4 regions of the Thalassospira sp. SN3W genome follow, and region 3 is predicted to be linked to each of the others. Evidence: predicted binding sites of a transcription regulator. Region 3 holds the regulator's gene; each other region holds the start of a gene.
The links. The regulator PhoB, encoded in region 3, activates phosphate uptake and scavenging genes when phosphate is short. The targets are predictions, from matches to a motif close to TNTCATAAAACTGTCA.
Positions count from the first base shown of each region.

Region 1: the regulator PhoB is predicted to act here: its motif matches at 3,442-3,457, upstream of phnF (phosphonate metabolism transcriptional regulator PhnF).
Region 2: the regulator PhoB is predicted to act here: its motif matches at 4,229-4,244, upstream of P8T57_RS05805 (bifunctional 2',3'-cyclic-nucleotide 2'-phosphodiesterase/3'-nucleotidase).
Region 4: the regulator PhoB is predicted to act here: its motif matches at 3,011-3,026, upstream of P8T57_RS04225 (inorganic phosphate transporter).

Region 1 is NZ_CP121124.1:2,348,671-2,354,851, reverse strand. It holds gene map (type I methionyl aminopeptidase) at 1-63, opposite strand, end outside; gene P8T57_RS10580 (GGDEF domain-containing protein) at 129-1,796, opposite strand; gene P8T57_RS10575 (trimeric intracellular cation channel family protein) at 2,073-2,708, shown strand; gene phnF (phosphonate metabolism transcriptional regulator PhnF) at 2,718-3,431, opposite strand; gene phnG (phosphonate C-P lyase system protein PhnG) at 3,564-4,052, shown strand; gene phnH (phosphonate C-P lyase system protein PhnH) at 4,049-4,657, shown strand; gene P8T57_RS10555 (carbon-phosphorus lyase complex subunit PhnI) at 4,659-5,801, shown strand; gene P8T57_RS10550 (alpha-D-ribose 1-methylphosphonate 5-phosphate C-P-lyase PhnJ) at 5,807-6,181, shown strand, end outside.
Region 2 is NZ_CP121124.1:1,291,644-1,297,824, forward strand. It holds gene P8T57_RS05785 (hypothetical protein) at 1-53, opposite strand, end outside; gene P8T57_RS05790 (hypothetical protein) at 160-621, opposite strand; gene P8T57_RS05795 (NnrU family protein) at 757-1,419, opposite strand; gene P8T57_RS05800 (GcrA family cell cycle regulator) at 1,644-2,084, shown strand; gene P8T57_RS05805 (bifunctional 2',3'-cyclic-nucleotide 2'-phosphodiesterase/3'-nucleotidase) at 2,181-4,163, opposite strand; gene P8T57_RS05810 (MFS transporter) at 4,334-5,620, opposite strand; gene P8T57_RS05815 (helix-turn-helix transcriptional regulator) at 5,759-6,181, shown strand, end outside.
Region 3 is NZ_CP121124.1:1,467,891-1,474,071, reverse strand. It holds gene pstA (phosphate ABC transporter permease PstA) at 1-525, shown strand, start outside; gene pstB (phosphate ABC transporter ATP-binding protein PstB) at 527-1,330, shown strand; gene phoU (phosphate signaling complex protein PhoU) at 1,352-2,074, shown strand; gene phoB (phosphate regulon transcriptional regulator PhoB) at 2,092-2,787, shown strand; gene P8T57_RS06605 (cation:proton antiporter) at 2,850-4,610, opposite strand; gene P8T57_RS06600 (calcium/sodium antiporter) at 4,928-5,890, shown strand; gene P8T57_RS06595 (SDR family oxidoreductase) at 6,049-6,181, shown strand, end outside.
Region 4 is NZ_CP121124.1:952,936-959,116, reverse strand. It holds gene P8T57_RS04230 (AsmA family protein) at 1-2,928, shown strand, start outside; gene P8T57_RS04225 (inorganic phosphate transporter) at 3,099-4,628, shown strand; gene P8T57_RS04220 (queuosine precursor transporter) at 4,890-5,435, shown strand; gene queA (tRNA preQ1(34) S-adenosylmethionine ribosyltransferase-isomerase QueA) at 5,539-6,181, shown strand, end outside.

The DNA of each region.
Region 1 (6,181 bases), 880 kb from region 3:
ACGCGCACAGATGCGTCCAATACGGCGCAGATGTTCAAGTTCGGTTTCTGATGAAATGGTCATGGATTGCTTAATGCTTAGCAATCACCACCAAGTCAAGCCATTGGATGGTCATATCTGACCCGATTTCAGGCGCGTGAGCCGGAATTCTGCGCGCGGTTTTCATCGCCATGAATGACATAGCGATGCTTGCCCTTGCTTTTGGCCACATAAAGCGCCTGATCGGCCTGCTCCAGCAGCGTCTCCGGGCGGGTGGCATGATCGGGATAAACAGCAATACCGATGCTGATATTGATCGATATCCGGTTTCCGCCGGTAATGAACGGCATCAGAATGTCATTAAGGATTCTTTCGGCCAATGCACCTATTTCGGTCACACCGTTTTCGCCAAGATGCGAAACAATGACCATCTCGTCTCCGCCGGTGCGGGCAACCAGATCCCCACCGCGCACACAGCGACGCAGCCGACGGGCAACTTCACATAGCACCTCGTCCCCTGCCGCATGCCCCAGCCGGTCATTGATCGGTTTGAAATCGTCCAGATCAAGAACAAGAACGCCAAGCTGACTGCGCTGGCGGTTGGCCTGCGCCAGCGCATGTTCGAAATAAACATCCAGTGCCAGACGGTTGCCAAGCCCGGTCAGGGGATCATGATGCGCAATATGCTTCATCTCGCCAAGGGCGTTGTCCTTCTCGGTCAGTTTGACGACCAGACTGTTCAGGCTGCTTGAAAGCGTGCGGATTTCGCGCGCCCCTGCAACCTGTGGCAGGTTTTCGATCTCACCACGTTTAAGCTCCCCGGCGGCATTCGCGATCCTGACCAGCGGGCCGACGATGAAACCAGCCCCCCACCAGGCAATGATGCTAAACAGCACCGCAAGACCAAGGCCCAGCGCCAGAATATCGGAACGCAAATCGTTGACCGGCATCAATGCCGAGGTTACCGGCTGGCGCACAAGCACAGTCCAGCCAAGCCCGGCATAATCAAGGTGGCCATCGGCCGGTGCCGCCCCCGTAAGATAGTCATTGCCATCGGGCCAGCGGGCAATCTGCCAGCCCGCATTCGGCGTGTCATTTGCACTTTTCAGATCAAGATCAAGCTTCTGGCCCGCCCTTTCAAAATCCGGCGCAAGCAGGATCGTGCCATTGGCACTGATGACAAAGATATCAACGCTCCGATGCAGACCCTGGCCTGCGAACAGATTGCGCCTTACCGTATTCGCCCATTCCCAGCTCAGATGCGTTGCCAGAACCCCATTGAAGTTACCGGCATCGTTTAGCAACGGAACGGCAATATCAACAAACTGGATCGGCTCGCCGGTCGGGCTCGGGAATTTCTCGGCCAGCAGTTTGGCGTCATGGACATCGCCAATGAACATCTCCTTGCGGCCAAACTCAAAAACCGGCCGTGCCGAAGCATCCGTGCCGACCAGAATATCCCCCGTAGCGGCAACAACGGTGCCATCCGCATCCAGCACGCCGATCCATGTGAAAATTGGCAATTCATGCTGCAACCGGTTGATCAGTTCGCTGGCCTGATCAATGTCATTCAGGTTTCGGATCGCGCGCAAGGTACTAAGAACCGCGACTTCACCGCGATGGGTCCACATCGTGCGATCAAGCTCGTCTGCCATTTGCAGGGCAACATCGGCCACACCAGTGCCGATCTGCCTTGTCAGAACGTCGGCCGACCTTTGACCAACGACATAGCTCATGATGCCGGCAAGCGCCGCAACAAGCACAGCAGTGACCAGCGCGATCTGGATACGGATACCCACCTGCGAAAAGCTTTTCACAGTCAATCCTCTCACTTCCCTACGGGCAGCCTTATTTGCGATTGCCCTATTTATATGCCGTCATTTTTAATACATGCGGCTTATCGTGTGCTGCATATAAGACCGCGCTCTCGGCTTTTTAAGACGAACGGGGAAAACATTTTCCAAAGCCATCTTACGTTTGGCATGATGGCACCAAACATACTGAAAAATCGGTGATACTGAAATTCTATGCCATCCGGCAAGTCAGATCGATCCGATAAGACTGAATATCTGAAACGGTGTTGAAGCGACATTATGACAATTACCCAGATTATTTATTGGCTCGAACTGACCGGCGTTGCCGTTTTTGCCGTGACCGGCGCGCTGGAAGCATCGCGGCGCCAGATGGATATTGTCGGCTTCGTTTTGATCGCGACCTTTACTGGCATCGGCGGCGGCACGGTACGCGACGTGATCACTGGCGCGACGCCGGTTTTCTGGATCAGGGACCCGGCCTGGGTCATTACCTGTATCGGCAGTGCCGTCTTCACCTATTTCACCGCCCATCTGGTTGAACGGCGTTATGTCGCGCTGATCTGGCTTGATGCTCTCGGGCTTGCGATGTTTGGCGTGACGGGGGCGGCTATCGGCCTTAACCTTGGCGTATCGCCATTGGTTGCCATCATCCTTGGCACCATCACGGCAACATTTGGCGGCATGGTCCGTGATGTGGTGTGTAACGAAATCCCGCTGATCCTGCGCCCGGAAATTTACATCACCTGCGCGCTTCTCGGCGCATCAATCTATGTGATCGGCACCGATATTCTGTCGCTTCCCCGTGCCCCGGTCGCCCTGATCGCGTTCCTGTGCTCCTTCGCCCTGCGCGCAAGTGCCATATGGTTTAAACTGAGCTTCCCGGTCTATAAGGCCCGTCCGGGGCGGGAATACTGAACCTGTCTGCTACTCGACAATCAACTGCACCCGGTCGCTGGAAAAGGCGGTAATCCCGTATTCAATCGGTACACCGGCAGAATCGACATCAACACTTTCCGTCGATATCACCGGCCGGTTTTTCGCCTGTTTCAGCAGGCTGGCAACGCGTGATGATGGCAGTTGGGCGCTGATGCGGGTGGTTTTGCGGCTGTAATCATCAATCCCGAAATGCCTGAACGCTTCGGTCAGGGATTTTGTCTGGGTAAATATCTCGACAATCCCCTCGAACCGGGCAACCGGAAGGTAGCTGGTCGCCACCGCCAGCGGAATGCCATCCGCCTCCGATACTGAAAACAGTTCAACAACCCGCGTGCCCGGTTTGACATCCAGAAACTGGGCGATGGTCGCACTGGCTTTCAGGATTTCAGACGAAATCAATCGTTTGTCCGGCAGTCGATGACGGCCCGATACGATCTGGGAAAACCGCGTTTTGGCACCAAGCGGATAATCCAGAATCTGTTCCTGAACAAATGCCCCCCGTCCCTGTTCGACACGCACGACATTGGCATCGACAAGGGCTGACATCGCGCGTCGCACCGTATGCCGGTTAACACCGAATCGGCGGACCAGTTCCATCTCGGTCGGCATTTTATCGCCGGGTGCGAATACCCCGCTGGCAATATCGGCAAGAAGCTGTTTTTCGATTTGCTTCCAGATAGATAGCCCGGCTTCCCAATCCATCGAAATCCCCATTCACAAAACTTTCACCGCAAGGCCTTTGCCAAGCCCGCGTAATCGTCTTATAACGTGAATATGTATAGACGTCTAGACAAATTTTGAATTTGTCGATACCCGCATAGAAGGATCAAACAGATGACGGCGCAACCCGCCCCGCAATCCGGATCAGACCAGGGATCGAACATCGATCCCGCCACACAGGCACGCCAACGCTGGATGGCGGTGCTGGCCCGCACGAACCGCGCAATTCTTGAACAGGAATGGCACGATCATTTTGCCGATGTGCAATGGAGCCACCTGCGCGAACCGCAAATCGGCATGGTTATGGTGCGCGGTCGTGCCGGTGGGGCCGGGCAACGCTTCAACCTTGGCGAAATGACGGTCACACGCTGCGCAGTCACCCTGCCCGATGGCACGGTCGGCCATGCCTATGTCAAGGGACGGGACCGCATACAGGCGCAATATGCCGCCCTGTTTGATGCCATCATGCAACGCGACGATGGTGCGTCCGATTTCATCGACATGCTCGCCCGCCAGCAGGCCGAGGCAAAACGCGAAAACGGCCGCAAGGTTGCCGCCACCAAGGTCGATTTCTTTACCCTTGTCCGCGGAGAAGACGAATGACCATACAATCCCGGACAGGCGAATTGCTGCGTGGTTTTGAAAATGCCGCCTTTGAGTCCAATGCCGTTTTTCGCACCATTCTGGATGCCATGGCCCATCCCGGTCGGATTTACGATCTGCCGCTTGATCTCCCTGCACCGGCCGGGCTGAACAAATCCGCAACCGCATTTCTGCTGGCGATGGCCGATATGGATACGACAATCTGGCTGTCACCTGATTGCGCATCGGACGCGGCAAACGCCCATCTGAAATTCCATTGCGGCAGCCCGATCACCGGCACACCGTCCGCTGCCGATTTTGCCTTCGCCCGCCTTGATGGTGATCTCGCCTTCATCAAGGAACTGCCCATCGGCAATGCAGAATATCCCGATCAGTCGGCAACCCTGATCCTGATGGTCGAAGACATATCGGACAAGGCCGACATGATCCTGCGGGGCCCCGGCATCAAGGACAGCCAGAACCTTTCCGTGCCCGGCCTGCCTGCCGCCTTCCACGCATGGCGCGCGGAAAACCATCATCTGTTCCCCTGCGGTGTCGATGTCGTCTTTGCCGCAGATCGCAAAATCGCCGCCCTTCCGCGCACTACCCGGATCGAGGTCAGATAAAATGTATGTAGCCGTCAAAGGTGGCGAACGCGCCATCAACAATGCCCACCGGCTTCTGGCCGAAAAACGCCGTGGCGACAGGGACGTTGCCGAAATTGAAACCAGCCAGATCGAACAGCAATTGTCGCTTTCGGTCACCCGCGTCATGGCCGAAGGATCGCTTTATGACCGCGATCTGGCCGCCCTTGCCATCAAGCAGGCGCGCGGTGATCTGATCGAGGCAATCTTTCTGATGCGCGCCTATCGCACGACATTGCCGCGCTTTGCCTTTTCCAAACCGGTCAAAACCGCCGAAATGGATATCGCACGCCGCATTTCCGCAACCTTCAAGGATCTGCCGGGCGGGCAGATTCTGGGCCCGACATTCGACTACACCCACCGCCTGCTTGATTTCACCCTGATGGCCAATGGCGAGGAACCGGCAACCGCCCACACCGCCGATCACCCGGTGGATGAAACCATGCCCCGCGTTCTTGACGACCTTCTGAATTACGAGGGCCTGATACAGGACGAACCCAACCCGACCAATGATGATGCGCCAGTCGCCGATCTGACGCGCGAGCCGGTCAAATTCCCGGCGGATCGCGATCTTCGCCTGCAAAACCTGGCCCGCGGCGACGAGGGCTTTGTTCTGGCACTGGGTTATTCCACCCAGCGCGGCTACGCCAACAGCCACGCCTTTGTCGGTGAAATCCGCTATGGCAGCGTTGCGGTCGAAATCGAACCCGAAGAACTCGGCTTTGCCATTGATATCGGCGATATCGAACTGACCGAATGCGAAACCGTCAACAAGTTCAAGGGTTCCAAAACCAAACTGCCGCAATTCACCCGTGGCTACGGGCTTGTCTTCGGTCAGAACGAACGCAAGTCGATTTCGATGGCACTGGTGGATCGCGCCATGCGCGCGCGCGAAATGGGCGAACAGGTCATGGGCCCGGCCCAGGACGAAGAATTCGTCATGGAACATAGCGACAATGTGCAGGCAACCGGCTTTGTCGAACATATCAAGCTGCCGCACTATGTCGATTTCCAGGGCGAACTTGAACTTGTCCGGCGCATGCGTGCCGAAGTGCTGGAACGTCTGGCAAAGGCGGACGCAGCAGACGCCCAAAATGCCAGATCACAACCCGAAGCCGCGGAGTAACCAATATGGAACAGACCGTAAATAATCCGGCGCAAGCATCTTCGGCCTATAATTTTGCCTATCTTGATGAACAAACCAAACGCATGATCCGGCGCGCGCTGCTAAAGGCCGTTGCCATCCCCGGATATCAGGTGCCGTTTGCCGGCCGCGAAATGCCGATGCCCTATGGCTGGGGTACCGGCGGGGTGCAGGTCACGGCTGCCGTCATCGGCCCGGACGATACCCTTAAAGTCATCGATCAGGGCGCGGATGACACCACCAATGCGGTATCGATCCGGCAGTTCTTTGCCAAGACCGCCAATGTCGCCACCACCGAAAAAACCGCCGAGGCATCGATCATCCAGACCCGCCACCGCATTCCCGAAAAGGAACTGCGCGAA
Region 2 (6,181 bases), 180 kb from region 3:
CGTCCGCGTTTTCCTACGAAAACGCGCAGCAGCGTCTCCTTGAGCATTCCCATCAATCGTTCCTGCTATGGTTTGGTTGCCCGCATCACAAGGCAACCATCATGCACCCAAAGGGTTTCAAAATCATTGCCTGCGGCCGGCAAGCAATATCGCAACGCCTTATATATGTTGCGCAACCCGGTCTTCTTCAATCTCAAGAATGTAACCGACCAGCGCCTCGCAATCATCCGTTCCCAGATGTTCAAGATCAAAGACGAAATCAACATTGTCACGCGCCGGGTCATCGGTTTTCCCGACAATGCCGAATTTGATATATTCCGCATCAAGGGCGGCCAGCGACGATATCACATCGGCTACCCCCACCCGGTCTTCAGCCGTCAGCGACAAACGGATCAGAACCAGAATATCGGCATCGCAATCCACCGCCTGACGGGCAATCGATTGTGCGTCGGAATTTTTCGGGGCGATATCAACGTCAAACCCGCCATCGGCAAACAGGGTCGCGACATGCTTGTGATGGGATTCTTCCGCCGACGATGCCGTCGCCAGAAGCAGTCTGGGGTGGCGGCCTTCCATCTCGGCGAAACGGGCAAGATTGGTCGCAAGTTCAGGAGACGTCATAACACCTCACAGAAATAACCTGTCCAGGATGGACATTCTGCGAACCAGTATTCCAATGAAACCTTGGAACTTCAAGCGTTGCGGCAAGGTTTTCTGCATCAGACCTCACAACCGCAAAATGCGGTCAATGGTGGTTCAGCCGCCGATTACCGCCGATGGATCAACCCCGATGACATAGGGATGCGCCCAAAGGAGCACGACATAAAGCAGAATTCCCAGCCCGATATCGCGCCAGCCAAGCGCGCCTTTGGCAAGCCCCGCGACGTCAAACCGTCGAGTCCCGTCAAGGATTGCCTTGTATTCGGCCACGTCCATGTGGCGGGCGCGGATTTTTTCCATCCGCCAGAACCCGGCAACGGCAAAAACCGTCGCCCCGCCAAAGAACATGAAAGCCACCAGATCACCATTGGGCACGATATGCCCAAGTCCCCACAACATCATGCCCAAAAGCAGCGGATGACGGGTCAAACGGTTGATCCCCGAGCGCGCCGGATCAAAGCCCTTTTTTCGTCCTATCGACAAAGGACAGGGTTGAATAATCGCCGCAGCCCACAAAATACAGGCAGGCAGCATGAAGGTCAGCGTCACATGGTTTTGCCAGATTTCGTAGGGCCACAGCGCGATGAAGTCCGCATGACGCACTTCATAAATCACCCATCCCAGCAGGAACAGCGACGTGACCGAAAACGTTATAATATATGCCGTGTGACCGATCCTTGCCGTGATCGCACCGCGCAGAAGACCGGGCACGATATGCCCCGCCATAAACACCGCGACTGAAACGAAAAACCATGTCAAATGACGATCTCCCCTTTACATTGACGCGCTGTCATGCAAATTGCGCATCTTTCCGCGTGCAGCAAGCCGGTCGTCAAACTGGTCCCGATTGGTCCAAAATGGCTAAGACCCTTGCGCCGCGTGATATTAGCGGATACGTCTGTATCCCTGTTTGACTTCGGACAATAAGCACCTGCCTATGGATTTTCCACCGGGCAGACAAAGAAACACGGAATATACTCGAAATGAGCTGGACGCCGGAAAAGATTGAACTGCTGACCTCGCTCTGGAATCAGGGCTGGACCACAGCACGCATCGGTGAAGAACTGGGCGTTGGCAAAAACGCCGTCGTTGGCAAGGCACACCGCCTTGGCCTGCCCAAGCGCCCCTCCCCGATCCAGCGCCGCGCCGAAGAGAGCGAGCCGAAAAAGGCACCGACCCCGAAAGTGCAGAGCAAAGGCATCAGCATCTTTGATCTCGGTGCCGGTATGTGCCGCTGGCCGTTCGGTGATCCGGGCGATGAAGACTTCCATTTCTGCGGCAAGAAATCTGTGCCGAGCAAACCTTACTGCGACGAACATTGCGCAGCCGCCTATCTGAACGGCAAAAACCCGCGCGAAGACGGCCCGCGGAATGTTCCGGGTCGCCCGAATGCGCCGCATATGTCGCACGGTCCCAAAAAGTAACAGTCTGGCTGTCGCTGACCTTCACGGTCTTCGCGCACGCCCAATTAAAAAGCCGCCCTCTTCCGATGGGCGGCTTTTTCTGTTTCGGGTCCAGTCCTATTTCGACTGAAGGACATATTGGGCAAAGCCGTTTTCATCCTCGCCGACAAAGCTGATATTGTCGGGTGCGTTCATTGCAGAGGATGCCTTGGGACTGGTGACAAACGTCACCTTGGATGCCTCCCCGATGGGGGCCAGGCTCCAGTTGCCGTCGGCCTTCGGATCGATTTCCTTTTCCTCAAGGATATAGTTCGCCAGAACCGTACGGTTTTCATCGGGTGCTTCGATGATGATGCTTGAACCATCAAGTCCCGGGAAATTGCCCCCGCCGCCAGCACGGTAATTGTTGGTCGCAACCACGAATTTCTGATCCTCGGCAACCGGCTTGCCATCATAGGTCAGATTGATGACGCGGTGTGCGTCCTTGTTTACCACCTCGCCTGATGCGTTGTATCTGGCCGGTTGGGTTACATCGATCTGGTAATCGACCCCATCAATGACGTCAAAGTTATAGGTCGGGAATGTCTCGTTGATCAGCGGCTGCTCTTCCCGGCTGTTCGGGTCAATCTGATTGAACTGTACGGCCGACATTTCCAACCATTCACGGACCTGCGCACCATCAAGCAGCACCGCCCGCAATGTATTGGGATAGATATAAAGATCGGCAACGTTCTTTAGTGCGATCTTGCCTTCGGGGATGTCGGTGAAATATTCCGGGCCGCCACGGCCACCGGCCTTGAACGGTGCACCCGCCGACAGGATCGGCATCCCGTCATATTCCGATCCCTTCAGGATACGTTCCAGATACCATTTCTGGGCATTGGTCACGATCTGGATCGACGGATCATCCGCCACCAGTGCAAAGAAACTGTTGATCGGGTCGACCGTCGTACCGACACCTTCGCGCATATAGGCAATGGTTGCCTCGTGCTCTTCTTTAACCGCCTCTATCACTTCCGGGTCGGCATCGACCAGCGGGGTGATATCACGGCCTTCGCGGTGATAAATCGGACGTGCTTCCGAAAAGCTGTCGGTCACCTTCCATTCCCCGGCATCATTGACCGAAAGTGTCAGGTCAATCACGCCAAGGTGGCTGCCCCAGAAGCCCGGCATAACGGCGGCCACACCATTGATCGTGCCTTTGGCAAGGTCGACACCGTCTATATTTGCATAGGCGTCGGACGGGAACACCGTATGGGCATGACCAAACAGGATGGCATCAATGCCGTCAACCTGGCTCAGATAATAGGTGGCGTTTTCTTCCATACCTTCACGTGCCAGTGTCGACAGGCCCGAATGCGGCACCGCAATCACGATGTCCGCGCCCTTTTCGCGCATTTCCGGCACGTATTTTCTGGCCATTTCGACAATGTCCTTGGTCACGACATTGCCTTCCAGATTGGCCTTGTCCCACTGCATGATCTGCGGCGGAACAAACCCGATCACGCCGACCTTGGCCTTGTGCTTTTTGCCGTCGCCATCGGTAAATTCACGATCAAGGATCACATAGGGCTGGAAATACGGTTTGTCATTTTCGGCATCATTATCGCCGTCATCGGCAAAAACATTGGCACTGACATAGGGGAATTTGGCCCCAGAAAGACTTTTGCCCAGGAAATCGAGACCATAGTTGAATTCATGATTGCCGATATTGGCCGCGTCATAACCCAAAAGGTTCATCGCCTTGTAAACCGGATGCACCTCGCCCTCTTTCAGGCCGTGGCGCTTTGCCATGTAATCGCCAAGCGGGTTGCCCTGGATCAGGTCACCATTATCGATCAGGACGACGTTTTCGGCCTCACCGCGCGCGTTTTTCAACAGGGTCGCGACCTTGGCCAGACCAACCGTATCCGACGAACTGTCGCGATAGTAATCGTAATTGACCAGATGCGTGTGGATATCGGTGGTTTCCAGAATGCGCAACGATACGGCGCTGTCGGCCAATGCCGTGCCGCTGGCAAGTGCGACCGTCAGCGACAAGACTGATCCCGCAACTGCACGACCAAAAACTGCACGACCGGCCAGACGAAAATATGACATGTGAAAGGGTCCCTGTTGAAGCGATGCTCGTGCCTGACATTATGATTGTTCGTTTGGTCAGGATTTGAAGATTTTGCGAAAATAGCAAGGCAAACACAAATGAAAACGCCCGCAAGATGATCGCGGGCGTTTGGCATATTGAAATTCTGCACCAGTTAAGGCGGCTTTTGTTACTCCGCCGGGCGCAGCATCGGTTGATCGGACTTGTATCCCATAACCACCTCGTTCCCCGGCTCCGGGTCATCGGGCACATTCAGCGCCAGGACCAGTGACACCAGCGCCATCGCCGCCCCGGCCAAAAACACCGCTGACGGCGAAATCAGCCACAACAACCCGAACGCCACCGGAATGAACACTGCGGCAATATGGTTGATGGTAAAGCTGACACCCGCCGTCGATGAAATGTCGGCCGGATCGGCAATCTTCTGGAAATAGGTTTTGATCGCAATCGCCATCGCAAAGAACAGATGATCGATGACATAAAGCGCCCCGGCCAGCTTGTCGCTTTCGACAAAGGCATAAGACACAAATACAATGAACAGACCTATATATTCAAATGTCAGGGCCTTGCGTTCGCCCCACTTGCCGATCAGCTTCCCGATCTTGGGGGCCATCACCATATTGATCGCATGGTTCAGAAGGAACAGAAGCGTAATGGTGGCGGCATCATAACCAAACTTCTCGACCATCAGGAACCCGGCAAACACGGTGAAAATCTGGCGGCGTGCCCCGCTCATGAAGGTCAGGGCGTAATAAAGCCAGTACCGTTTACGCAGGATCAGTTTCTTGGTCTGCGGGTGGGCATCGGCAAATTTCGGGAACGCCATCCAGGCAAACAGCGCGGCAATAATCGTCAAGGCCCCGCCAAACAGATAGACATAGCGATATTCGACATCGAGAAGTTCCAGCATCGCCCAGACAATGCCAAACATCACCAGCGACGATAACGATTTCGCCGAAAGCTGCCGGCCCATCACCATCGCAGTGCGGTCCTTTTTCACCCATTGCAACGACAACGCCTGCTGCATGGTTTCAAAATAATGGAACCCGATCGACATCAGGACCGTCGTACAATAAAGCCCGACGACGGTGGGGAAATAGCCAGAAATCGCTACCCCAATGCCCAACACCAGAAGCGAGATCAGCGCAAAAGTCTGCTCGCGAAGGATGATCAGCACAAAAATCGCGGTGAAGGCCATAAAGCCCGGAATTTCGCGCAACGACTGCAAAATCCCGATCTCGCGACCGGTAAAATCGGCCATCTCGACCGAAAAGTTGTTTAACAACGCCATCCAGGTCGAAAACGACAACGGCATCGCAGCCGCCATGAAAATCAGCAGCACTTCCGGGTTGCGCCATCCCTTATGCGCAACAGTCGCACCTGACAGATCGGGATTGCCCGGCACCTCGATGGGGGCGGCATGGGTGCTTGTTTCCGGTGGTAAATCCTTGGACATGATGTTTCCCCGCACGGAACCGGTGGCAATCGGGGCACGTGCTTTTATCTGTTTGGTTGGAAGGACTTCAAACTAGCGTTGCCGCACACGTCTGTCTTGCGATAATCTGCCATCATGTGTCGCAAACAGGACATTCTTATGGATGGATCACGGGATATCCCGAAATATCCGCAACATTCCCGTCCCCGGCCAGACCGCCTGCCGCGTCCGGTTTATGTCCGCATGAGCGACCTTCCCGCCGGTTACAGCATCGGCGCGCACAGTCACGACTGGCATCAGCTGATTTTTGCCATCGAAGGCACCATGACCGTCACAACCAAAGCCGGCATCTGGGTCGTCCCGCCCCAGCGCGCGGTCTGGGTGCCGCCGGGCGTTGAACATGCTGTCAGTCACGCCACCTTCACCCGTGCGCGCCATATCTATATCGATAAAAATGCTCCGGTCGATTTGCCGGATCGCTGCACGGTGCTGGATGTAAGCCCGCTTCTGCGTGAACTGATCCGGGCCGCAACCGAAATCCCGATTGAATATGACGAAGCCGGGGCTGAGGGACGGCTGATC
Region 3 (6,181 bases):
CTTGCGGCTGTGCCGTCGATCGTGTTCGGTCTTCTTGGGCTTGAGGTTTACCTTAATGTCATGCACCTGCCGCGGTCGGCCCCGGTTGTTGGTGGTCTGACGTTGGCCCTCATGACATTGCCGACCATCATCATCGCATCACGTGCGGCGATCAAGGCAGTGCCGCCGTCGATCCGGCAGGCGGCCCTTGGTCTTGGGGCGTCGCCGGTTCAGACGGTGACCCATCATGTGTTACCGCTGGCGATGCCCGGTATTCTGACCGGGACCATCATCGGCATGGCGCAGGCTCTTGGGGAAACCGCGCCGCTTCTGATGATCGGTATGGTGGCGTTTATTGTTGATATCCCGGGCGGTGCACTTGATCCGGCGACAGTTCTGCCGGTGCAGATTTATCTGTGGGCGGATAGTCCGGAACGTGCCTTTGTCGAGAAGACTTCGGCGGCCATCATGGTCTTGCTGGGCTTCCTGATCCTGATGAACGGATTGGCCGTGTATCTGCGCAAGAAATTTGAACGGAAGTGGTAAAATGGCTGTTGTAACTCAAAGCGCAATGACGGCAGAGCCGTCAGTCACTAGCCCGAAAATGACGGCCCGTGACCTCAATCTTTTCTACGGCGACAACCAGGCGCTTTTTGATGTCAATCTTGACATTGTCGAACGCCAGGTCACAGCACTTATCGGCCCGTCGGGCTGCGGCAAATCAACCTTCCTGCGGTGCATGAACCGCATGAATGACACGATTGACGGTGTCACGATCAAGGGCAAGGTAACGCTTGATGACCGTGATATCTATGACAAGGCAATCGACGTTGTTCAGTTGCGCGCGCGCATTGGCATGGTGTTCCAGAAACCGAACCCGTTCCCGAAGTCGATTTATGACAACGTGGCCTATGGCCCGCGTATTCACGGTCTGGTGAATTCGCGCGACGAGCTCGATGAAATCGTCATGACCTCGCTTGAACGGGCGGGTCTACTGAAAGAAGTCAAAGACCGTCTGCCGGAACCGGCAACCGGTCTTTCTGGTGGGCAGCAGCAGCGTCTTTGCATTGCACGTGCGGTTGCCGTCAGCCCCGAAGTCATCCTGATGGATGAACCGTGTTCGGCACTTGACCCGATTGCAACCGCAAAGGTCGAGGAACTGATCGACGAGCTTCGTTCGAACTACACCATTGTGATCGTGACGCACTCCATGCAGCAGGCTGCCCGCGTGTCGCAGCGCACGGCGTTTTTCCATCTCGGCAAGCTGGTCGAAGTGGGCGAAACCGATCAGATTTTCACCAATCCCAAGGACGAACGCACCAAGGGATACATTACGGGTCGCTTCGGTTAAGTCCGGGCAGGAGTATTTTCGATGGTCGATGAGAAACATCATATCGTCAGTTCGTTTGACGAAGAACTGACCCGTCTGAACAACATCATTTCGCAGATGGGCGGGCTTGCCGAAAGTCAGCTGATTTCCGCCATTCGTGCGATCGTTAAACGGGATTCGGAACTGGCCGAGAAGGTCATTCTTTCCGATCACCGTATCGATACGCTGGAACAGGAAGTGCAGGATTTTGCCGTACGTCTTCTGGCCCTGCGTCAGCCGATGGCAGATGACCTGCGGCAGGTGGTGACCGCGCTTAAACTGTCCAACGATCTGGAACGTATCGGTGATCTGGCGAAAAACATCGCCAAGCGTGCGCAGGTTCTTAACCAGGTGCCGCCGATCCGCCCGGTTCAGGTGATCCCGAACATGGCCAAGCTGTGCCAGGAAATCATCAAGGACGTTCTGGATGCCTATATCGAAGGTGATGCGGAAAAGGCCCAGCGTGTCTGGGCGCGCGATCAGGAAGTTGACGATATGTACAATTCCCTGTTCCGTGAACTGCTGACCTATATGATGGAAGATCCGCGTAACATCACGGCATCGACCCATCTGCTGTTTATCGCCAAGAATATCGAACGTATTGGCGATCATGCGACCAACATTGCCGAAACGATCTATTACCGGATCAAGGGCGAAGACCTGCCGATGGATACTCGGCCAAAAAATGACGCGGCGAACTTTGCCGTCGTAGAACCGAATGAGTGACACTGGAGCATAGGAAGATGGACCCAACGGTTCTTATCGTCGAGGACGAAGCTGCAATCGTAACCATGTTGCGCTACAACCTCGAACGCGAGGGGATGCAGGTTGTCGAAGCCGGGGACGGTGACGAAGCGTTGAAAATTCTGGCCGAAACCCATGTCGATCTGGTCCTTCTGGACTGGATGCTGCCGGTGATGTCAGGGATCGAGGTTTGCCGCCAGATCCGCCGGAAGCCTGAAAGCCGCGATTTGCCGGTGATCATGGTTACGGCGCGTGGCGAAGAAGGCGACCGCATCCGCGGCCTTGATACCGGGGCCGATGATTATGTGACCAAGCCGTTTGCGATTGGTGAATTGCTGGCTCGTATTCGCGCACTTCTGCGTCGATCCGGTCCGGCGCAACCACAAGGGCAGTTGATCTATTCCGATATCGAAATGGATCTGGCCGCCCATCGTGTCAGTCGTAACGGCAAGGCTATCCATCTTGGCCCGACCGAATTCCGTCTGCTGCGTTATTTCCTGGAACATCCGGGGCGGGTTTTCTCGCGCGAGCAGCTTCTGAATGCGGTTTGGGGGCCGAATATCTATGTCGAAACCCGCACGGTTGATGTTCACATTCGTCGTCTGCGCAAGGCATTGAATGACGTCAAGGGAACGCGCGATGTGATCCGCACGGTTCGTGCCGCGGGTTATGCACTGGATGTCGAAGCCGCCTGATTGCGGTTATTCCGGAAGACGAAACGAAAGACCCCCATTATTGTGATGGGGGTCTTTGCGTTTCAGGTGCTTTTCCTGGATTTTGCCGGTTTGGCAGTTTTTTGTGCCTGGTCTTCGGTTTTTTGGCGCGCGGTGCGCGGGGCAAGTTCGTTCATCAGCAGCATATCGGCACGCCGGAACTTGGCTATTTCGATATCGATATCTTCCTGCGGGATATCGCAGGCCGCCAGAACGTGATCGGACAGGCGTAAACCGGTTTCAAGTACCTCTGGGATGGCCGCATCGGCACCACTGCGTGACAGCGGACCGATATGGGTGATGTCCTGGGCACGGGCAAAGATTTTCAGATGCGGATAATGCTGTCGCAGCAAGGCGACGGTCTTTTCCGTTGCGTGCGGGTTGCCCATGGCAACGGCGGCAATATGGGCCTGTTCGGTATGGGCGGCACGAAATGTTTCCGGTCGGGACCCATCGGCAAAATAAACCGGCAGACCTTCGGCTCGGCCACGCGAAACCTGTTGGGCATCGGATTCCAGAACGATAAACGGGATTTCCTTGGTGCGCAGCAGACGGGCCAGAACCCGGCCCACGCGCCCGCAACCAATCACCAGAACATGTTTCTGAATGCCGTCGGTTTCATCCGAGATCTCGCTTAGCTGATCGGTTTCCTTGGGATGAAGCTTCTGTTCGATGCGATGGCCGAGCGAAATCAAAGTCGGCGTCAGACCCATCGAAATCGCAACCACCGGGATCAGCATCACGGCGATGTCAATCGGAACCGCCCCGTTCTGCGATGCCAGTGCAAGCATGACGAAGGCGAATTCACCACCGGCGGCCAGGCTCATGGCGACCCGGATTGACGATGCCCGGTTAAAGCCGATCAGCAGGGACAATCCGAAAAGAACCGCTGCCTTTATGACCAGAAGCCCGATCAGCCACAAAATGATCGTTCCGGCCTGACCGATGACCACATTGGCATTGACCGACATTCCCACAGACATGAAGAACAGCGACAGGAAAACACCGCGAAATGGCGAAATGTCGGCTTCGATCTGATGGCGGAATTCGGTTTCGGCCAACATTACTCCGGCGATAAAGGCACCAAGCGCCATTGAAAGGCCCGCGGCTTCGGTCAATGTGCTGGCAGCCAGAACGACAAACAGGGTCCCGATTGCAAAAAGTTCCGGGTTTTTAAGGGCCGCAATATACCGAAACAGTCGTGGCAGCAGATAACGACCGGTCAGCAACAATACAGCAACCGCCCCCACACCGCTTAGTGCGCTGATCCAGGGGCTGGTTTCGCTCCCGGCATTGCCTGCGGCCTGCACCATGATCAGGAAGGGACCAACCGCAACGTCCTGCAACAGCAGGATGGCAAGGGCTGCACGCCCGAAACGTGTGTGCAACTGGCGCTCATCGGAAAGCTGTTTAAGGATAATGGCTGTTGATGACAGGGCGAGCGCCCCGGCAATCACGATGGAGGCGGGCATATCGTAATTGATCAGCAGCAATACACCGAACATCACGGCCATCGTGACGCCGATCTGCAGGAAACCAAGGGTCGCGAACCGGCCCCCAATCACACGCAGGCGTTCGCGCGACAATTCAAGACCGATCATGAACAGCAGAAAGACAATGCCAAGCTCGGCGACGGTTGAAATGTCTTCGCGGTCACTGATCAGGCCAAAACCGAAAGGGCCGATGCAAAAGCCACCGATCAGGAAACCGATGATCGAGTTCGCACGTAATTTCTGTGCCAGCGGGACGGCAATCACCGCGGCGGTCAGGACAAGGAACAGCTCGAAAAGAACGCTGTGTGACATGATGGATTATGCGTCCGGCGCAGATAGGCGTGTAAAGGAAGTCGTTCAAATCAGGATAGCGGAAATACCCCTATGATTTCTATGGAAATTTCGCGTATGAGAGGGCATCTGTGATGGATGACACGTCTTAAGAGCAGGCGACCGCGACGATTGCTTTCGGCATGCGTGCCAGTGTGGGAACCGCATCACACCGATGTGAAGAATGGTATTACGACGGGACGACGCAGCTTGCTATTCTGCGTTCGCAATGCCATGTTCCGCTGGCCTGTAAAAGGGCATGAAAAAATCAGAAATTTCCCCAAACGAGCAGGCCGGAATTGGAACAGTTCATCCCCTATTTGCAGATTATCGGTGGTCTTGTGCTTTTGACTGCCGGTGGTGAGTTCATTGTTCGCGGTGCTGTCGGTCTGGCGCTGTTGATGGGGGTTTCCAAGATCATTGTCGGTTTGACCGTGGTTGCCGCAGGGACGTCGGCCCCCGAATTTGTCGTGTCGCTGAATGCGGCGCTTGCCGGGTCGGGCGACATCGCGATGGGGAACGTGGTTGGTTCTAACATTGCCAATATTCTTTTGATCCTCGGCGCAACAGCGGTTCTAAAACCGATTACGGCATCGCGGACCATGGTTGTACGCGATGGCGGCACCATGCTGCTGGGAACCGTTCTGTTCATCGGGCTTTGCATGTTTGGCGTTGTCGAACGCTGGGCTGGGGCGGTGATGCTGCTGGTTCTGGCAGCGATCTGGTACTTTACCTATCAGCATGACAAAAAAAGCCCGGGTGATGCCAGCCACCTGCATGAGGAAGAAGTCGACGAAGTCGGCGAAGTACCAAGTGGTTGGCTCAAGCCGATTGTTGCTACGGTTATCGGGATTGTCGCCTTGACCTATGGGGCGGATCTGCTGGTGGATGGTGGTGTTTCTGTCGCGCGTCAGTTCGGTGTGTCCGAAGCCGTCATTGGCTTGACCCTTGTCGCATTCGGAACATCGCTTCCTGAACTGGCGGCATCGATTGTTGCTGCGTTCCGCGGGCATTCCGACGTTGCACTTGGCAATGTTGTTGGTTCCAATCTTTTGAACCTGCTGGTGATCATCGGTGGTGTATCGCTGATTGCGCCGATTGCCGTGCCAGACCAGATTCTGCAATCCGATCTTTGGATCATGCTGGCAGTTACCATTCTTTTGCTGGTGGTCGGCTATTTCCTGCGCGGAGTGTCGCGGATCACCGGGATCGTCTTTGTTCTGGCTTATCTGGGATATGTCGCGAGTCTGGTTACGGCATGATTGATCTTCATGCCTGAAACGGTAAATGCGGTTATGGACCGGCTGGCGGGTTTGATTGTAAGTTCCGGAATGACCAAACATAAATGACGGCGGCCGATATTTAAGGGGGCTGCCTTCCCCGGGAAGGGGCGCATCTTGATGAACGGGATGGAAACCAGATGACAGGGAAAATGCCTAAAACGGCTCTTGTAACCGGGGCTGCCAAGCGTATCGGACGGGCTTTATCGCTTGATCTGGCGACACAGGGTTATGATGTTGCCCTTCATTGCCATTCCTCGCGCAGGGATGCGG
Region 4 (6,181 bases), 510 kb from region 3:
CGCGGGATTCCGCTGACGTTTAATTTCAATGTCGGCGAAATCAGCCAGACCGGCCCGTTCCCGGTCGGCATGCAGATTGGCATCGACAAGGTCGATGGCGGTATCAATTTAAGCGGTCAGGTTGATCTTTCGGCGGAATATCCGGGCTTTAACGGCCAGATTGACGGCAAGTTTGATGATCTGCGCGAAGCGGCCCTTCGGATTGCAGGCGAAGGTGCCGATATTCCCGATATCGCCGCCAAGCCGTTCAATCTGGGCGGGCAGGTTGCCGCCAATGCCAAATCTGTCACGGTTAATGACCTGTCGATCCGGTTTGGTGAAACCCGTGGATCGGGGGCAATTGCGATTGATCAGGACCCGAAAATGCGGGCCGATGTGGCGCTGCGTTTCAATCAGCTTGATCTTGATTCAATCCTTGTGCTGACGCATATGGGCGATGGTGACGCCCCGGACACAGGCGCGGGCAGCACGGGCGACAGCGGCATGGCGACCCCGGAAAATGGATCGGCGGGCGATGCGGGTGGGCAATCCATCCCGTCGCAGGGCGACAAGACATCGGGTGCGGCCAATGGTCCGATGATCCCGGCTGATCTGACGGCATCGATTGATTTCGAAGTTGAAACCCTGATCTATAACCAGACGCCGGTGCATAATGCGCGGATCAATGCCGCGATTGCCAACAGCAAGATCACATTAAACGAAGTTTCCGCCGGTTTGCCGGGGGGGACGGATTTCTCGGTGTTTGGCAGCATTTCGGGCGAAGGTCCGAAGCCGAGTGCGGCCCTTTCCTATGAGGTGGCATCGGAAAACATTCGCGCGGTGGCGCGCTGGCTTGGGGTGGATGTTGATGGCATCCGGGCGGACCGGTTGCGTCGTTTCTCGTTGACCGGTGGGGTCAAAGGGACACCTGACAAGCTTGATATTTCCGATCTGGATATGCGGATTGATGATACGGCCATTCGCGGTGCGATTGTCGCCAATCTGAGCGGCGAGGGGCTTCCGGCACTTGGTATTGGTCTTAAGCTTGATCGTATCAATCTGGATCAGTATGTTTCGGCAGCACCAGCCGCCGGAAATGGCGATGCGGCAAGCCCAGCGGGCAACGATTCCGCAACAACGGATTCCGGCACGGCAGCCAACGGTTCGGATGAAGCCCCGTCGTCGGGCCCCGCGGCGGGCGGTGATGCCATGGTCAGGATGATCAAGGATGCGCTGGCGCCGCTTGATGGTGTCGCGGCCAATTATCGGCTGGCGGCTGATGAAATCACTTCATCGGGCGTGTCGATCAAGGGTATTTCGATTGATGGCAGCCTGAGCGGTTCGCAGATCACGCTGAACAATTTTGCGGTGGCCGATGCGGCCGGGCTTTCGGCCAGTGCCAGCGGTGTGTTCCGTGGCGATGTGGCTGTTCCGGCATTCGAGGGGATCAAGCTTAAAGTCACGGCCAAAACGCTGGCGCCGTTGGCGAAGCTGACGGGTATGACGCTTCCGGCACCGGCCAGCGAATATAAAAGCATTCAGGCCAATATCGGGCTGAATGGCCCGGTGACCGGCCCGAACCTTGATCTTGATGTATCCAACCCGTTGATGCAGGTGGCATTGAACGGGGTGCTGAGCGACCTGTTCGGGGCGACACCGGGCATCGATGGCAAACTTGCGATGCAGGCATCAAGCCTGAACCGTGTGTTGCCGTTGCTGGCACCGACCTATGAGCCATCGGGCAATCTGGGGCGTCTGGTTCTGGACAGTACGGTCAAGGGCAATGCCAAGAATATCGCGCTTGATATCGCGAAGTTCGGGATCGGTCCGTTTGAAACCAGGGGTGACGTTGATTTCGACGCCACCGGGGCGCAGCCGAAACTGGCCGTGGCCCTGTCGGGCGGGGTATTGAATGTTGATCCGTTCGTGCCCGCGGCAAAACGGGCCGGACTGATGCCCGAAGGCGGTAGCGGTGCGCGCCGGGCGGCTTTCAATATGCCGACCACGATGAAGGTTACGACTGTTGATGCCCGTGACGGCACGCCTTGGGATGATACGGTGATTGATGTGTCGGCCCTGCGGTCGATTGATGCGGATATCACGGTCGCACTTGATCAGCTTGATTTCGATACCTACAGCCTTGTGAAGCCGGATTTGAAGGCGACACTCGTGACCGGGCTTCTGACCATCGAGAAATTCACCGGCCTTCTGGGCGATGGTGATCTGTCGATTGATGGCACGTTTGATGCGCGCAATTCCGATACGCCGAAACTGGCGCTTAAAGGTAATCTTGACGGGGCGGATATCGAAAAGCTGACCCCGATCCGGGTTGCCAATGACACGGTGATCGGCGGGGCGGCGACGAAGTTTGATGTCACCGCATCGGGCAATACATCGCGCAAGCTGATCAGTGCGTTGAATGGTACGGCGAACCTTGTTCTGAATAATGTCCGGTTCAGCAATGCCGATAAACGGTCTGCTGATCCGAAGCTGAACATTCAGGCATTGTTGCAGCAGGGCCCGCAGGCGATGGTGGTTGAAGGGGTCGGTAACAACGATCTGGTTCAGACCCTTGAAGCCGACATTGCCATCACCAACGGGATTGCCAAAACCACCCGTGTCGAAGCGACATCGCGTGTGGGGACGGCGGATGCCGATGCGACCCTTGATCTGCCGAAATGGCAGATGGATACGCAGGCCGATTTCGATTTTTCCGAGAAAATCGAAGAATTGCCGCCATTTAGCGTTTACGCCAAGGGCAATATCAGCAACCCGGCGATTACCGGGCGTATGGACAAGGTCGCGATCAAGGTTCTGGATAATATCCTTGATAAGGCACTGGGCGGGAGTGGTTCATCCGATAACGGATCGGGAAGTTCGGGCAAGGACGCCGCCAAGGATGCGGCCAAGGATGTTCTGAAAGGGCTTCTGAACCAGTTCGGTCGATAACTTTTCACAACTGTTCCAAACGTAAAACGGCCCTGCAGTGCGGGGCCGTTTTGCTATTGGCGGGATGCGGTCGGGACATGGCTGTCATAAAAAGGCAAAAAAACCTTAACAAACCGGGTTTGCTTCGACATGATCCGCGCGTCGATTCCCTTTTTAAGTAACGGTTGATCATGGTCGCAAAGAAAACCGCTCTGGATAAGGATCTCAAATGGCAGCGCCGCATGGATGCGGGTGCCGGAGAGACTGCCTCCCTGAGTGCGAAGCTCGGACTTGCGCTTGTCTTTCTTTTGGCGTGCAGCGCCTTTGTCGCCTTTCACATGGGCGGCCTGCCGCAAAGCGGATTTCTGATCGCCGCTGCGGTGATCGGCGGTTACATGGCACTGAATATCGGTGCAAATGATGTGGCCAACAATGTTGGTCCGGCGGTTGGTTCAAAGGCGCTGACCATGGTTGGCGCCCTTTTGATTGCAGCCGTGTTTGAAGCAGCCGGGGCGATTATCGCCGGTGGCGATGTTGTTGGCACGATCAAGAACGGCATTATCGACCCGACCCAGATGCCCGATGCACAGACCTTTGTCTGGGCGATGATGGCGGCCCTTCTGGCAGCCGCCCTTTGGCTTAACCTTGCTACATGGCTGGGCGCGCCGGTATCGACCACCCATTCCATCGTTGGCGGTGTGATGGGGGCGGGGATGGCAGCCGTCGGCATTGGCGCGGTCAATTGGCCGACCATGGGCACGATTGCCGCAAGTTGGGTGATTTCACCGGTTCTGGGTGGCGTGATCGCAGCCGCGTTCCTTGCCTTTATCAAGTTCAAGATTCTGTATACCGAAAATTGCGTCGAAGCGGCCCGCAAATGGGTGCCGATTTTGGTCGGTGTGATGGTATCGGCCTTCACCATGTATCTGATGATGAAGGGGATCAAAAAGATCTGGGCTGCTGATACGTGGCAGGTCATTGTTATCGGTATCGCAGCCTTTTTCGTCACCCTGTTGCCGACCCGCAAGGCCGTGCTGCATGCGTCGCGTAACATGATCGGACGACGCAAGGAAATCGCATCGCTGTTTCGCATTCCGCTGGTCGTGTCCGCAGCCCTTCTGTCATTCGCGCATGGATCAAACGATGTGGCGAATGCCATTGGACCGTTGGCCGCCATCGTTTCGGGTGTTGATAGCGGCGAGATCGTGACATCGGCCCCGATCCCGATCTGGGTGATGGTGATTGGCGCGATTGGTATTTCTGCAGGTCTGATCCTGTTCGGGCCGAAACTGATCAAGACGGTCGGATCGAAAATCACCAAGCTTGATCCGATCCGGGCCTATACCGTGGCGCTGTCGGCGGCTTTGACGGTGATTGTGGCATCCGCGCTGGGTCTTCCGGTCAGTTCGACCCATATTGCGGTTGGTGCGGTGTTTGGGGTCGGGTTCCTGCGTGAAACGCTAAGCCATCGTCGCCGGATGGATAGTGCGCCGATGCTGGTCGGTGCGGAACAGGAAAGTGACGAACAGAAACAGCATATCGAAGCCCTGCGCCAGCTTGACCCGGCACAGGCCGAAAAGGCCGAGAAGAAACTGCGCAAGCGGTTGCTGGTGCGGCGTCGGTATGCGGTGACGATTGCGACCGCGTGGGTGATCACGGTTCCGGCCGGGGCGTTCCTTGGCGCTTTGCTGTTTTTCACCATTCGCGGGATCATGCTTTAATTCCGTCGGAATTAGGCGCAGAATTGACGTTTCGCGGCACGATGCTCCTCCTTTTCCCCGGAGCAGCTTGTGGCGATCTGCAGCGGCGGTCAGGCTTTGTCTGACCGCCGTTTTTCCTTGACGCCTGGGGCCTCCAAGCGTAATTACCCCAACCATAATTTGGATAAAACCCGTGCCGAATCGTCGCCCAATCAAAGTGGGCCGCGAGATTTCCTATGCGTGCGTTCTGCTTTTGCTCAGGATTTTGGTTAAGGAAAAACGATGAAAGCCACCATTATTGGCGTTCTGGCAATGGCCGTGACGGTTGTTGCATCGAACATTCTGGTTGAATATCCGCTGCCGGGCGTTTTGGCCGACTGGTTGACTTATGGGGCGTTTACCTATCCGGTGGCGTTTCTGGTGACTGACCTGACCAACCGCGCACGCGGGGCAGCGGCAGCACGCCTTGTCGTTCTGGCCGGGTTTGCGATTGCGGTTGTTCTGTCGTTGATCGTTGCCGATACGCGTATTGCGATTGCATCGGGCACGGCGTTTCTGATTGCGCAGATGCTTGACGTGACGGTGTTTGACAGGCTGCGCCGGGCGGTCTGGTGGAAAGCCCCGCTGATTTCATCGGGGATCGGGTCGGCAGTGGATACGGCCTTGTTCTTTTCCATCGCTTTTGTCGGTACCGGGCTTCCGTGGCATACATGGGCGATGGGCGATTTCAGCGCCAAGATCATCATGGCGCTGACCTGTCTGGCACCGTTCCGTTTGCTGATGGCAATCATTACCCCGCGCCTGAATATCGAACCGGCAAAAGGGTGATGCAGGGCTGATATTCCGACGCGATGCCTTGAGGTTTTGCAAAGGGGGGCGGTATAAAGCGCCCCTCTGATTTTTTCTGATAATTGCAGGTTTTGTTTTTCTGATGAAAGTCGATCTGTTCGATTTCGATCTGCCGCGTGAGTGTATTGCCGAACATCCGGCCAACCCGCGTGACAGTGCCCGCATGCTTGATCTGACGGGCGGGCAGACGCATGACCGCATCGTTCGTGAATTGCCCGAAATCCTGCGGCCCGGTGATCTTCTGATTTCCAATGATACCCGCGTGATCCCGGCGCGCCTGTTTGGCAAGCGCGGGGAGGCGGGCATTGAAGTGACCCTGCACAAGCAGGAAGGTCTTGCACAATGGCGCGCCTTTGCCAAACCGGCCAAGAAGCTGCGCGTTGGCGAGACGTTCAAGGTCGCCGATGATTTCGAAGCCGAGGTCATGGAAAAGAAAGACGGCGGCGAGGTGTTGCTGCGCTTTAATGTTGCCGGGGCTGATCTGATTGCCGCCCTTGAAAAATATGGCGTGATGCCGTTGCCGCCCTATATCCGGCGCGACAAGGGCGGGGATGATCAGGACAGATCGGATTATCAGACGATTTTCGCCCAGCATGACGGCGCGGTGGCTGCCCCGACGGCAGGTTTGCATTTTACCCCGGAATTGCTGGCAGCGATTGATGCGCGCGGCATTGCGCGGCGCACGATCACGCTGCATGTCGGGGCGGGCACGTTTTTGCCGGTCA